Regions from separate parts of the Priestia sp. D51 genome, predicted to be linked through region 1. Evidence: riboswitches for the same ligand, from Rfam matches in the RefSeq annotation. Region 1 holds a riboswitch; the other holds the start of a gene.
The links. A riboswitch is a leader RNA that binds a small molecule or an ion and turns the genes downstream of it on or off. The one in region 1 is predicted to bind S-adenosylmethionine.

Region 1 (7,501 bases):
AAAGCATGCCAAGATAATAAACGCAAAAGCTTGTTTGTCATTCAGGGGAAGAAATGATTGAAGCTGTTTAGCGATTCCAAATACATTTCCAATCAATGTAGTAAAAATCTCACCTAACACAACTACCGTAAATAAAACATTCACCCCCGCTGAGATATTTTTAACAACGGCACTCATAGGAATATCAAGTTGAAATGAATAAGGCAAATTGGAAAGGGCAAGATGAGTAGAAACAAGCATAAACGTAAGTACACATCCTCCTATTACGGCCCCTTTTTTGATCACGCTCTTATCTTTCACGGAGCTTCCTAATGGAACTAAAACGGCCTGAGCCAAAGCTAGATTTAGGGAAATATATAAAAAGGGACTAACCGCCCACTTCCACTGTGTGACGAGCGTTAAGTCTGGCTTCGTTTGAATCAGTGAGAAATAGCTGACATTTGGCACAAAGATGATAAAAGCAAATGAAAGCATCATAGGCACAACAAGAGAATTAACAATTAAAATACCGTTAATTCCTCTTGCGATAAATATATAAGTTAAAACAATTGTACAAATCATCCCAACAGGAGGCCACAGTCCGAACTGTTCTTTTCCTATTGCCCCCGTACTCGCTAGCATGACTGAAGTTACTCCAAATAAAATGACGATCATTACACCGTTTACCGCTTTTCCAAGTACATCACCAAATAAATATGTATTAAGCTGCTGATAAGAAGAAGCCCCAATTGCGTGCGAAAGCAGCATCATTTTCGAACCTAGCCAAATAAAAAACAAGCCGCTGACCAAAATTCCAACCATTCCAAGTTCCCCGTACTGTGTAAAAAATTGAACAATTTCCTTGCCTGTTGCAAAACCGGCTCCTACAACGGTGCCTACATACGTAGCAGCAACCTGCAGCGTGAGTTTCCACCTTTTCATGCCCATCACCCTTCTACCCTTCATAGTTCACTATATGTAGAAACGGTTAAAAAAAGACGAGCCTTTTATATGTAAATCCTCGCCTCACCCGGTGCTGTTCCTTTTTCGTTTTTTTATTTCCTTCTTGTTTTTTTCATGAAAACCCTTTATCCCTTAACATAACGGCAGTTTTCAAACAAAATATACGGATATTTTCCCTTTAGCTTTTAAATTTTCCTCAATATTTGCTGGAAATTCACAATTTACTGTTGTATAATTTCTAAAAATCAGATAAATTATTAAATAAGTATTCTTTCTATTTAAAAAAATATGTTTCAATTATATACAATTGATTCTTATCATGAGAGGTGGAGGGACTGGCCCTTTGAAACCTCAGCAACCAGTCGTTAGAGACATGGTGCTAAATCCAGCAAGCAATTAATTTATTGCTTGGAAGATAAGAAGGCGAAAAAAGTCTTCTTAAGAAGACTTTTTCTATTTTATCGGCATATTGCATAAAACGAATCACTCGTGAAATAGAAGCGGAACAATTTAAGGAGGTTTTGACATGGGGTTACTTGAAGATTTAAAGTCTAAAATTTTAATTGGGGATGGTGCCACTGGTACCCTCCTTTACTCACACGGTATTGACAGCTGTTTTGAAGAACTAAACATCACCAAACCAGAAGAGGTTTCTCGTATTCACAGAGCCTATGTAGAAGCTGGTGCAAACGTTATTCAAACAAATACGTACGCTGCTAATTATCAAAAACTTGCCCGTTATGGATTAGAAGATTCAGTCAAAGACATCAATGTTGCTGGTGTAAAATTAGCGAAACAAGCTGCAAACGATCAGGCTTACGTGGTTGGTACACTCGGCGGAATTCGTTCTTTCCAAAAAAATGCTATTAGCTTAGAAGAGGTTAAGCGAAGCATTCGTGAACAAATGTTTTGGCTTTTAAATGAAGGCGTGGATGGCCTTTTATTTGAAACATACTATGATTTCGAAGAATTAAAGACCGTTCTTACACTAGCAAGAAAAGAAACGGATAAGCCTATTATTACCCACGTTTCCCTGCATGATATTGGCGTACTGCAAGATGGGCGTCCTTTAGCAGATGCATTAAAAGAATTAGAAGACTTGGGAGCAGATGTTGTCGGGCTAAACTGCCGTTTAGGTCCTTATCATATGATTCAGTCTCTTGAAGAAGTACCGCTTCCTGATCGTGCTTTCTTATCTGCTTACCCTAATGCCAGCCTTCCGGCGTATGTGGAAGGCAAGCTGGAATATGAAACGAATGAAGACTACTTTGTAGAAAGCGCGCGTTTATTCCGCGAACAAGGGGTTCGCTTAATTGGAGGATGCTGCGGTACAACACCAGCTCACGTACGCGCCATGTCGTCTGCCTTAAAAGACCTGCCTCCGATTACAAGCAAAGTCGTTAAAATGAGACCAGCCGTTACGGTTCAAGAGCGTGAGCAGCAGGATAAACCTCATATGCACGAAATTGTGAAGAAGCGCCGCTCGGTTATCGTTGAGCTGGATCCGCCTAAACAGCTTGGTCCGACGAAATTTTTAGAAGGCGCAAAAGCACTTGATAAAGTCGGCGTAGATGCTATTACATTAGCTGATAATTCTCTTGCCTCACCTCGCATCAGCAACTTGGCAATGGCAACACTGATGCAACAAGAAACAAAAGCACGACCGCTTATTCATATTACCTGTCGCGACCGAAATTTAATTGGACTTCAATCTCATTTAATGGGACTTCATACGCTAGGAATGAATCAAGTGCTTGCAATTACCGGTGATCCATCAAAAGTTGGCGATTTCCCTGGCGCCACTTCGGTCTATGATTTATCTTCATTTGACTTGATTAGTTTAATTGCTCAGTTTAATGAAGGACTATCTTATTCCGGCAAACCGCTTGGTCAAAAAACCAATTTTTCCATTGCAGCTGCCTTTAACCCAAACGTGCGTCACTTAGACCGAGCCGTTCAGCGCTTGGAAAAGAAAATCGACTGCGGGGCTCACTATTTCATTACTCAGCCTCTCTATTCAACTAAGCAAATTGAAGAGGTATATGAAGCAACCAAACATTTAACAACACCGGTATACATCGGAATCATGCCGTTAACAAGCGCAAGAAATGCTCGATTTATTCACCATGAAGTACCTGGAATTAAATTATCAGAAGATATTCTAGAACGTATGGACGCAACGGGAAATGACCGGATTCGCGGTGAAGTCGAAGGCCTTGCGATTGCAAAAAACTTAATTGATACAGCATATGAACTATTTGACGGTATTTACTTAATTACGCCGTTTATGCGCTATGAAATGACCGAAATTCTAACACGCTATATTCATGACAAGCAACTCGTTACATCAGAAAGGAAGATATAAATGAGCTCACTTATCGAACAACAACTAAAGAAGCGAATACTCGTCATCGATGGAGCAATGGGAACGATGATTCAAGATGCTGATTTAAGCGCTGAAGATTTTGGCGGCGAAGAATATGAAGGCTGCAACGAATATTTGACCCGAACAGCGCCTCATGTGATTCAGCGCATTCATGAAGAGTACTTTGCAGCGGGTGCTGACATCATTGAAACCAATACGTTTGGCTCAACATCTACCGTACTTGATGAATACGATTTAGGCCACTTGGCGTATGAATTGAATATCGAAGCTGTGAAGCTTGCTTGTGCAGCCCGCGATAAATATTCAACTCCCGAATGGCCTAGGTTCGTAGCTGGAGCTATCGGTCCTACCACTAAAACTCTCTCTGTTACGGGAGGTATTACATTCCCTGAGTTAGTAGAATCGTACGAAGAGCAAGCTCGGGGTTTGTTAGACGGCGGCGTCGACTTACTTCTAGTCGAAACCTGTCAAGACATGCTGAACGTAAAAGCTGCGTTTTTAGGCATTACAGCGGCGTTTGAAAAACTGAAAATAGAAGTTCCAATTATGATTTCAGGAACGATTGAGCCAATGGGAACAACTCTCGCTGGTCAAGATATCGAATCTTTTTACTTATCACTGGAACACATGAAGCCTCTTTCAGTCGGACTTAACTGCGCGACAGGTCCTGAATTTATGACGGATCATATTCGCTCTCTTTCAGACCTAGCCACTTCAGCTGTTAGCTGTTATCCAAACGCTGGACTTCCGGATGAAGAAGGCAATTATCATGAGTCCCCTGAGCTGCTGGCTCAAAAAATTAAAGGATTTGCTGATAAAGGCTGGCTGAACTTTGTAGGCGGATGCTGTGGTACAACGCCTGCTCATATTAAAGCACTTGCTGAAGCGGTAAAAGAGGTTGCTCCTCGTTCGCTTGATCGCTCCGAGCATAATCATGCTGTAACCGGTATTGAACCGCTTGTATATGACGATTCTATGCGCCCTCTTTTTGTGGGAGAACGTACGAATGTAATCGGTTCTCGCAAGTTCAAGCGTCTGATTGCGGAAGGGAAAATTGAAGAAGCATCTGAAATTGCGCGTGCTCAAGTTAAAAATGGTGCTCACGTTATTGATATTTGCTTAGCAGATCCAGACCGTGAAGAAATGGAAGACATGGAGGAATTTATTCAAGAAGTTGTAAAAAAAGTGAAGGTTCCTCTTGTAATCGATTCAACTGACGAGAAAGTTATTGAAAAAGCTTTAACGTACTCGCAAGGTAAGGTCATTATCAACTCCATTAACTTAGAAGATGGTGAAGAGCGTTTTGATGCAATCTTGCCGCTAGTAAAAAAATTCGGTGCAGCTCTGGTTGTCGGTACAATCGATGAAACAGGCATGGCCGTTACTGCAGAAAGAAAAGTAGAGATTGCTAAACGCTCACATGATTTGCTTGTTGAAAAACATGGCTTTAATCCAAAAGATATTATTTTTGACCCTCTTGTGTTTCCTGTAGGGACTGGTGATGAACAATATATTGGTTCTGCTGAAGAAACAGTTAAGGGAATTAAAATGATTAAAGAAGCCCTGCCTGATTGCCTGACCATTCTTGGCGTAAGTAACGTGTCATTCGGTCTTCCTCCAGTCGGACGTGAAGTACTAAATGCGGTTTACCTTTATCACTGTACGCAGGCTGGACTCGATTATGCCATTGTTAATACAGAAAAATTAGAGCGCTATGCTTCTATTCCAGAAGCTGAAATTGAGCTTGCTAATGCGTTATTATTTAACACAACTGATGAAACGCTAAGCACGTTTACGGACTTTTATCGTGATAAAAAGAAAGAAGCAAAAGTAGAAATTTCTACGTTAACACTTGAAGAACGATTGGCAATGTATATTGTCGAAGGTACAAAAGAAGGATTGCTTCCTGATTTAGAACAGGCTTTAGCTCAATATGATGATCCGTTAGATATTATTAACGGACCGCTTATGAAGGGGATGGCGGAAGTCGGACGTTTGTTTAATGACAACCAGCTGATTGTAGCAGAAGTGCTTCAAAGTGCGGAAGTTATGAAAGCATCCGTTGCCTTTTTAGAACCTCATATGGAAGCAACTGAAAATGATTCTGGAAAAGGAAAAGTGATTCTTGCAACGGTTAAAGGCGACGTGCACGATATCGGTAAAAACTTAGTAGACATCATTTTAAGCAACAATGGTTTTAAAGTCATTGATTTAGGAATTAAAGTAACGCCGCAGCAGCTGATTGAAGCAGTAAAAGACGAAAAGCCAGACATCATTGGCCTGTCAGGTCTTTTAGTAAAATCAGCTCAGCAAATGGTTTTAACTGCACAAGATTTAACGCAATCAAGCATTGATGTTCCAATTATGGTAGGAGGCGCTGCCCTTTCCCGTAAATTTACTGACTTTAAAATTGCCCCGGAATATGAAGGTGCCGTCCTCTACGCCAAAGATGCGATGGACGGATTAGCGTTAGCAAATAAGCTGCAGAACAAAGAAGAAGTTATTCAGCTTTTAGCAGATTTAAAAACGCGTCAAGAAAAGAAAGTAACGGTTCGAGAACGCCAGCCTCAAACCGCTCAAGCAGCTACGGCTGTTTTAGAAAGATCCGCCATTTCAACGGATGTTCCTGTTTTTGTACCGGCTGATTTAAAGCGCCACGTTGTCAAACACTACGATTTGGCACAGGTTCTTCCGTATATTAACTGGCAGATGCTTTTAGGCCATCACTTAGGACTAAAAGGAAAAGTGAATAAGCTGCTTGCTGAAAAAGACGAGCGTGCTGTTCAATTAAAAGAAACCGTTGATGACCTTCTCGAACTGGCACTAAAAGAAAACTTAATTAAACCAGCGGTTATTTATCAGTTCTTCCCTGCTCAAGCAGACGGAAATGATTTAATTATTTATGATCCTGCTGATGAAAAAACAGAAATTGAACGCTTTACCTTCCCTCGACAAGCAAAAGGACAGTTCCTGTGCTTATCTGATTTTGCAAAGCCTAAAGAAAAAGAGATGGACTATGTATGTTTCTTCTCTGTAACAGCAGGAACAGGCATTCGCGAACGCGCGGCGAAATTCAAAGAAAACGGCGAGTTTTTAAAGAGTCACGTGTTCCAAGCTCTTGCGCTTGAACTAGCTGAAGGATTAGCAGAACGTGTTCATCAGCAAATTCGTGACCGCTGGGGATTCCCCGATTCGCCTGACTTTACAATGGCGGAGCGTTTTTCAGCCAAATACCAAGGTCAGCGTTTTTCATTCGGATATCCCGCATGTCCAGACCTTGAAGACCAAGCAAAACTGTTTAAATTAATTAAACCTGAAGACATCGGCATTCAGTTAACAGACGGTTTCATGATGGAACCAGAAGCTTCTGTTACAGCCCTTGTTTTTGCACATCCTGAAGCGAAATATTTTAACGTATTGTAAAACATGGCTGCGGTCTTTTAGACCGCGGCTGTTTTTTTACAGTGAACAAACCTAAAAAAAGGCTGCGACAAATGTATTTTTAGCTGAAGAAAGATCCGAACGGTGAATCCAGATTCTTGACTGAGAATCAACTCCATTCGGATTTTTTCATTGTGATCGTGAACTGGATTTCATGTAGCTGTTTCTAGCTGTTTGAAGGGCAAAGCGAACACTCCTGCGGAAAAAATTGATGCAGTTATGTCTTGATCCCTTTGAATTCATCGCCGGTTTGAGCTTTTTTTATGAGTTTCTTGGGAAACACTGATAGAATAAGGAATGTAATAAATTTGTAACGCTCTTATCACAGCAAATTTTTTAGGGAAAGGAATTTTCAAGAGATGATTAAATTATTTGTAAGCGACTTAGATGGCACTCTTTTACACGAAGAAAAATACGTAGAACAGCATAATGCAGACGCACTTAGTGAACTTCAGCGCCAAGGAGTAGAGGTTTGTCTTGCTTCTGGACGAATGGATACGGAAATTTTAAAGATTTCTACTGATATTAATAATACATTTCATCGCATTAGCCAAAACGGAGGATTTGTGTGGACCAAAGAAAATCAAGAACTTCATGGAAAAGTGTTTGAAGATGATTTAGCGGTTCAACTTTATAAAAAAACGATAGATCCTAACCGTATTACGCTTGTCTGTTCAAACGACACGAATTATGTAGAGCAGCGAAATGAAATTATTGAAGCGATTGAAACTC
Region 2 (7,501 bases), on a different contig from region 1:
AGATCCGCATTTTAATAAAGAAAACCAAGAAGATAAACGTTCCATTCTGGACGTACACGCACAATTAGAAGATGGAAGCCGCGTTAATATTGAGATTCAGCTTAATAACAAACATGACATGGAAAAGCGAACCCTCTATTATTGGTCCAAGATGTATAGCAGCCAAATGAAAGAAGGTATGGACTACGGAGAGCTTTGTAAAACCATCACCATCAATATTGTAAATTTCCGTTATTTATCTCATATTAATCATTATCATTCCACCTTCCAGTTATACGAACGTGAACAAAAATTACTCTTAACGGATATGATAGAAATTCATTTTATGGAACTACCTAAGTTATTGATTAAATGGCGTAACAGAGAGGTAGATCCACGAGAAGATCAACTTGTACGATGGTTATTATTGCTTGAAGCATCGGAAGATGAAGAAATCACTCAAGTATTGGAGGAGATTGCAATGCAAGAAGATCACGTGCTAAAAAAAGCGATAGATGAGTGGGAACGCGTAAGCCAAGATCCAGAAGTGTTATTAGCTTATGAAGCCCGAAGAAAAGCATTATTAGATGAGAAATCAGCTTTGAAAAGAGCTGAAAGGAAAGGAAAAGAAGAAGCTATAAAGTTAATGGCCATTGGAATGATTCAAGAAGGTATAGCGAGTAATATAATCAGTAAATTGACAGGTCTTTCTGTAGAAGAAATCGAAAATCTTCGTCATCAATAAATAGAAAAAAGAGCCGTACTTAAAAGGTACGGCTCTTTTTTCGAACATGGCAAATATTGATTTTCATTACAAGGAAATGAAACATCTAATACCACTTTTTACAGTGTCATTTGTTTCTAAAAAATAGTATAGGAAGCACGTAAGAAAATAATACATCCATTATTTACTATGTATGTACTTCTTTTAAGATAGGAACTTTAAAAGAAACAAGGAGGTGACACAACATGGCAAACAACAAAAGCAGCAACAACAACGAGTTATTAGTATATGGTGCTGAACAAGCAATCGATCAAATGAAGTATGAAATTGCGAGCGAATTTGGTGTAAACCTTGGTGCTGACACAACTGCACGTGCAAACGGATCAGTAGGTGGCGAAATCACTAAGCGTCTTGTACAAATGGCTGAGCAACAACTTGGCGGCGGACGTTTCTAATAAAACTTTATAATAATGGCTGAAGGAAGAATGAACTTCATTCTTCCTTTTTTCGGTTATAAGATCCGCCTATTTATCGTATTTCAACACATCTAGAATGCTACTTATGTAAAATTAAAAAGCGATTCTCACTTTTTAGTTGGCTCCCCAGACATCTTGAGCAATTTTAATTATGTGACTAATTTTATTCCACTGTTCCTCTTCTGTTAATACATTTCCTTCTTCTGTACTTGCAAAGCCACATTGCGGACTCAATGACAAGTTAGCTAGAGGAACATACTGACTTGCTTCTTGAATTCTTTGCTTAATAACCTCAGTATCTTCTAGTGTAGGAAATTTAGATGTTACTAACCCTAAAACAACAGTTTGATTGTTACCTGTAAAGCTTTTTAATGGTTCAAAATCTCCTGAACGGTTATCATCATATTCAAGAAAAAGCCCATCTACATGTAAGTTAGCAAAGATTGCATCGGATATAGTATCATAGCCACCACTTGTGATATAAGTAGATCTAAAGTTTCCACGGCAAATATGCATAGTAATGAGCATATCTTCAGGCTTTTTAGAAATAGCATCATTTAAACAACTTACTCGAGTATTGATAATGTCTTTTACATCCATACCCAGCTTCTCAACAACCGCATTGATTCGTTCTTCAGAAACAAAATCAATCCACGAAGTATCGTCTAATTGTAGGTAACGGCAGCCTGCGTCGTAAAAGGCTTGAATCGCTTTCTGATAAGCAGCCACAGTATCATGATAAAATTGATCTCTGTTTCCATTGTAATATGTATCTTCTTGAATTCGAGTAAATAACATGTTTGGGCTTGGAAGTGAGAATTTAGCGACTTGGCTTCCATCACCATGGCGTTCGACAGCTTCTTTTAAAAACGTGAAATGTTCTACCATATAATGATGATTGAAGTCTACTTTACCTACTACCTTAATCGCGTTATTTTTGGTTTTTGCACCCTTGAATTGGCTGATATATTCTGTCTCAAACTGCTCTACACCTTCTAAGCCTGATAAGAAGTCCAAATGCCACCAAGAACGTCTAAATTCACCGTCCGTGATAGATTTAAGACCTACTTCAATTTGCTTCTGGACAAGCTTTTCAATTTCTTTATCCTCTACAGATTTTAGATCGGCTTCATTAATTGTACCATTTGCATACGCTTTTCTTGCTTCTTTAAGGGGAGTTGTGCGTAAAAAGCTGCCTACGTGATCAGCTTTAAATGGAGCCTTCACTAGTGTCTTTGTCATGAGTTTGTTTCCTTCTTTCTTTTTAAAATAAAAAACCTCTTCTTAAAAATAAGAAGAGGTTAATAATCGTTATGGGTTCTCTTCTTATCTTCAAGCAAATTGCTACTGGAATTGGCACAGTACTTTAACAGTCTGTTGCCGAGGCTTCCTAGGGCCAGTCCCTCCACCTCTCGAGATAAGAATATTCAATTTATTTAACTAGAAGAAATATTACACTTGTTTTCTTAGCTTGTCAACAAAAAATTGGAAAATCAGAAATAGCACATCTCTTATCTCATTACTTCCTCATTACCTACTACAGTAAGGGTTCTTCTTTGTTTTTGGTTTGGACAGGAAAGCTTATCGCAATAGCTACATAGTATTTAAAGAATTTGGCTCCATTACCTAATTGTTATTTATCTTCACCAATTGTATTAAAAAAATATCTGACTCCATTATACCTAGCCTCTTCATTGCACTTTGCAAGGAGCGCTATTCCTCACTTCTAATTTCTCTCTTTGATTCATTTCTTAGAGCGAATACGCTAAACCAATCTTTCATATAGTCACATCTTCTTGCAAATACGAAAAGAGCAACCATCATATACTGGCTGCTCTCTCCTAGCAAAAATGCACTCACATCAATGTGAATGTGAACGTATTCATATTACAGCACTTCATTGATAAAAAAAGAAATAATTTCTATTTGCCTTTATACATAGTTAATCGTTCTTTTGCTAAATTAATTAATTCCTTTAACTCTTCAACAGATTGCTTGTTATTACAATCGTTTAATAAATCTATTGTATCTTGCAAAAATTGCTCTCTTCTTTTTACCCTTTTATATTCAGCCCTATATTCTTCTGCCATCCTTGCTGTTCGAGTAGACCCCTGACGAGGAGTGGGAACTTTTTCAAAATCTGAGGTACGAGATTTTTTATCTTTTTCATCAAGCATAGCGTTTTCTGGATTCCTATTCCTCAATCCTGATTGACCCAAAATACTCCTTGCAGCTCGTTCTCTTCTAATGGCCATTGTCATTTCCCCTCTCTGGAATTGAGATTTGAGATAAAACGTCTTGTACACATTCAATAACAATAAAATAAACCCTTCTTTTGATAAGTTAAATTACTAATTTCAATTGATGCTTAGTTACTAGCTATTCCGTCTTTATTTCTATCCAACAATAAGAAGACTACCTTCCATTGGTAGTCTTCCTGCTGCTATAATTCTTTTACCTTATATGCAAAAGGTCACTTACTGCGTCCTTTAGTTTTCCATAGGTTCTTATTTTACTGAAGTCTATACCCAATTGAACGGCTGTTAAAGCAATTTCTGGACGGATACCTGTAATCGTTGTATCAATTCCTAGCAATTCTAACATGTTTACGACTTGAAACAATTCATTGGTCATCATTGTATCAATGGAAGGTACACCTGATAGATCAATGATTAGGCAAGACAATTCAAGGTCTTTTGCCTGCATCATAATTTTTCCCGCAAAGTCATTGCTCTTATAGTCATCGATCTGACCAATTATAGGAAGAACACCAACTGTATCTGAAATACTAATGATTGGTGTACTCAGTTCTGAAATTAGCTTTTTTTGAGCATATACTTGCGCCTCTGCTACTTGTCCATAATACATGGTAAAGAGTTCAATCATCCGGTCAAAGGCTTCGTTTAAGGTTCTGTTCCATAGAATAATATCTTGTTGTGTAATACTAGACTGATGGAGGCTTATAAATGCTTCAACCTTGTTAAGAAAAATAGCACGAAACTTTTTGAAATGACGGATACTCAGGTAAAGAGGATTCCCTAAGCGAGCTCGTTTGGTTGCAATCTCTTGGGCCCAACCACTAAGATTTTTAAAAGATCCATCCTTTAGGACCTTCACTATTGTACGGGTAAAATAGTGATTTTGTTCTCGAAGGTATTCAGTTACCTCTGGAGAAGCATCAGCTGTATAAACAGAATTCTCTTCTATCTCTCGAGAATCTAACCACTCTTGAGCCATTTCATTCACATGTTGTAATAAAAAATCATGTAATTCTTGAGTCATTTTATCCATAGCGTTTTCCCCTTTGGTGATAGATAACTTTATCTTTCCCTTTTATTGAGCACAGAAAACATAACTACTATTCAACACACGGATACTTATTTTAAGGTATGGTACGTTCATGCGAGGGAGCGTTTCTGCGGTACCTCTTTAGTTTTATAGACGAATTGCTTAAGTTAAAAAATAAAATGAGGTTAGTTTATTCTCAACTGAAATCCATTAATCCTGCTGTTTGTTAGGTGCCTTTTTATATGAATGCTAAAATATAAAAAGAGCAAGTAAATTTTAAAATTTATAATTGTTCCTATATAAAACATTTCACCTTGATTATTTTTAAAGGCTAGTATCTGTTTGATCATGGTTTAGGTGAACCACAAAAAGAAAACCACTAGAATGGCTCTAGTGGTTTTCCTTTTTAAAAGTCGCTATATTCTTCTAAGTCGTCATCGTCTAATGAGCCAGATATATTTTCTAAATCTGCAATCTTTCCTTCTTTCAGTTGAGGAACCTTTGAAGGCTCTTCTTCTTTAAAAGTATTGCTTCCTACAAAACCCGTTGTTTGGGCTAATACCTTTAATTCAGATAGTTCATTCTTAATATGCTCAAACATTTCGTAGGTTTTTTTATCTTCCCTTGCTTTTCTTCCAGTAGATGAATCATCTAAATCACGTAGAATTAAAGACGAAATATAATCTCCTAACTTACGCGATTTAGCATATGTAGCCAGTTGATTATACACTTCATCGCTCAATCGATTTGTCTTAATGGTAAACGCATTTTGGCGTTCTGACATCCTTATCACCTACGTTGTTAGGATTTAACGGCTTTTTTCTCTGCTGCTTGCTTCTTCTGAACGTAACCAATACTACGAATCTCTAAGCCAAATAAATTTAAATGGCGGCTATCTTGGGGCACCTTATGATACTTCTCTGTACGTTCTTCTCCAATTTTTTCACGCATACTATTCATGATAGCAACTTCTAAAGTAGGAGCTACCCCTCCACAGTACACATATTTACGCACTTTGTTCGCTGGAGGTGGTGCAACATCATTTAACTTAGCCAATAAGATCTCTACATATTCTCGAAGAGAAGACTTGATTGTATTTGTTAAATCAATGGATTCGCCTGTGTTTTCGTTTTTTAATACAAACTTTTGTTTACCGTAGTTATCAAGAATAAATTGATCAAACGCACGTAAGTCTGTAAACAGTTCTAGGAATTTCTCTTTACGCAATTTATCGATATGCGCTAAATAAGGGATGCCTTCAATGCTTTGGAATGATTCGCGACTATTGGCAGCTTTCAACCCTTCTGGTAGAATAACCACATCAATGGAACCACCACCAATGTCCACCATAACTGTTTCACATTCTACATACTCATTTGCATCTTCACGATCTTCAAGGGTTAAGTCTTTTTTTAAGGCAAAACGTGCACTTTCTCCCTCTTTTAAGCACGCACTTTCTTCTACTACTACCTTTAACGTATTTTCGAACCCAGGCGTATGCACCGTAAACGTATGGTCGCCTAAGAAACGATTAGCCATCGCTTTTTGAGCTGCACCAAATGTACTCTCTTTCTTAAGGAGCCAGATTGGTAGCATCGTAGAAAAGTAGTCAATTTCAATTGTGTTATCTTTTTTATCCTTAGCATGTAAAGCATGGTAGTACGCAATTGCAGCTAAAAAGGTGATGTATGGAATATGACTTGTAATTTTATTATGTAATTTATTAATGTGATTGTTAGCAAGCAATTGACTTGCAGCAATGTCACCAACTAAGAAATAGCGCTCTTTTTCTTCTCCTTGAATAGTTGTGGAAAGTAAAATACGCTTTTTAAATTCTTCTGGAGCTGTAACAGCATCTGTAAAGAAAGAATCTGCAGCTTCTTTTTGAAGTTCAACTACATTCGTTGGAAAATCAAATAAATATCCATCCATGATGTTCATATCAACAGAGTTTCCGCAATCTTTATTAAAACGTGAAATTTTCATTTCTACACACCTCATCTTTTAAGTTGAACTTATATTCAACTTATTGTACTTGATGTAGGATAAATATTCAAGATGTGAGAACAATTTAATTATCTACAAAAACTTACATCTATCAACAATTGAAGGAATTAAGTAGAGATTATATTTAAATACGATGTCCCACCATTATCTTACTGAAAATTAGCAACACAACAATTGCAAAACTTACTGACTTGTCTTTTTTTTACGCTTAGAAACATAAGAAACTTTATTCTTTAATAAGGTAATATATAGTGAATCTTGTCTTTAAATGTCGTCTTAGCTCTTTCTTTAAAGCCTATCCTTTTATAGATTAGCTTGCTTTTTATTTTAGACGTTATAACGATTAGATATCATTTAACAAAGAGGTTTAATTTTCCTTATCAAGTAGGCACTTTTTCTATACGAATTTATAAGGTAAGGATAGTTTAAAATTTTTTTCATTTTATGAATAACTGATTCTCCTTTTACACATGTTAACGTTAGAACCAATAAAGGAGCTGGATAAAATGGCAAACAATAAAAATAGCAACACAAATGAATTATTAGTATATGGTGCTCAACAAGCAATTGACCAAATGAAATATGAAATCGCTAGCGAGTTTGGTGTTAACCTAGGTCCTGATGCAACTGCTCGTGCAAACGGATCTGTAGGTGGAGAAATTACAAAGCGTCTTGTACAAATGGCTGAGCAACAACTTGGCGGCGGACGTTTCTAATACAATTTTATAATACTAGCTGAAGGAGGAATGGAGTCCATTCTTCCTTTTTCTATGAGGGATTTTTTATACTATTTCGTAGAAAGTGGCCTCTTCATGCAACTATAAGTACAAGATTAAAAAATAAATCTTACTGTTCCTTTAAATTTTTCTTCACCTGTATGCTAATTTTAGTAAGGTATTCTTCTTCGTTATTAGTTTTCATTGAATTGTACAAGTACTCTTCATATGCGTCACCTACAATAGAATATTCTTCTGTCTTAATAAAATTAGTTATATGGAGGTAGGAAGACTCAATATTTTTATAAGGT

Region 2: linked by a shared signal. The riboswitch ahead of ACNHOZ_RS27000 (5-methyltetrahydropteroyltriglutamate--homocysteine S-methyltransferase) and the one ahead of ACNHOZ_RS15470 (bifunctional homocysteine S-methyltransferase/methylenetetrahydrofolate reductase) in region 1 are both predicted to bind S-adenosylmethionine.

The regions. Positions count from the first base shown of each region.
Region 1 covers NZ_JBLTIR010000003.1:711,136-718,636, reverse strand. The annotation lists gene ACNHOZ_RS15475 (YkvI family membrane protein) at 1-921, opposite strand, end outside; SAM riboswitch class I at 1,254-1,364, shown strand; gene ACNHOZ_RS15470 (bifunctional homocysteine S-methyltransferase/methylenetetrahydrofolate reductase) at 1,469-3,307, shown strand; gene metH (methionine synthase) at 3,308-6,751, shown strand; gene ACNHOZ_RS15460 (Cof-type HAD-IIB family hydrolase) at 7,129-7,501, shown strand, end outside.
Region 2 covers NZ_JBLTIR010000015.1:10,798-18,298, reverse strand. The annotation lists gene ACNHOZ_RS27010 (Rpn family recombination-promoting nuclease/putative transposase) at 1-724, shown strand, start outside; gene ACNHOZ_RS27005 (alpha/beta-type small acid-soluble spore protein) at 949-1,158, shown strand; gene ACNHOZ_RS27000 (5-methyltetrahydropteroyltriglutamate--homocysteine S-methyltransferase) at 1,294-2,421, opposite strand; SAM riboswitch class I at 2,503-2,603, opposite strand; gene ACNHOZ_RS26995 (hypothetical protein) at 3,102-3,434, opposite strand; gene ACNHOZ_RS26990 (STAS domain-containing protein) at 3,634-4,470, opposite strand; gene ACNHOZ_RS26985 (hypothetical protein) at 4,874-5,251, opposite strand; gene ACNHOZ_RS26980 (Alp7A family actin-like protein) at 5,269-6,453, opposite strand; gene ACNHOZ_RS26975 (alpha/beta-type small acid-soluble spore protein) at 6,981-7,190, shown strand; gene ACNHOZ_RS26970 (MerR family transcriptional regulator) at 7,321-7,501, opposite strand, start outside.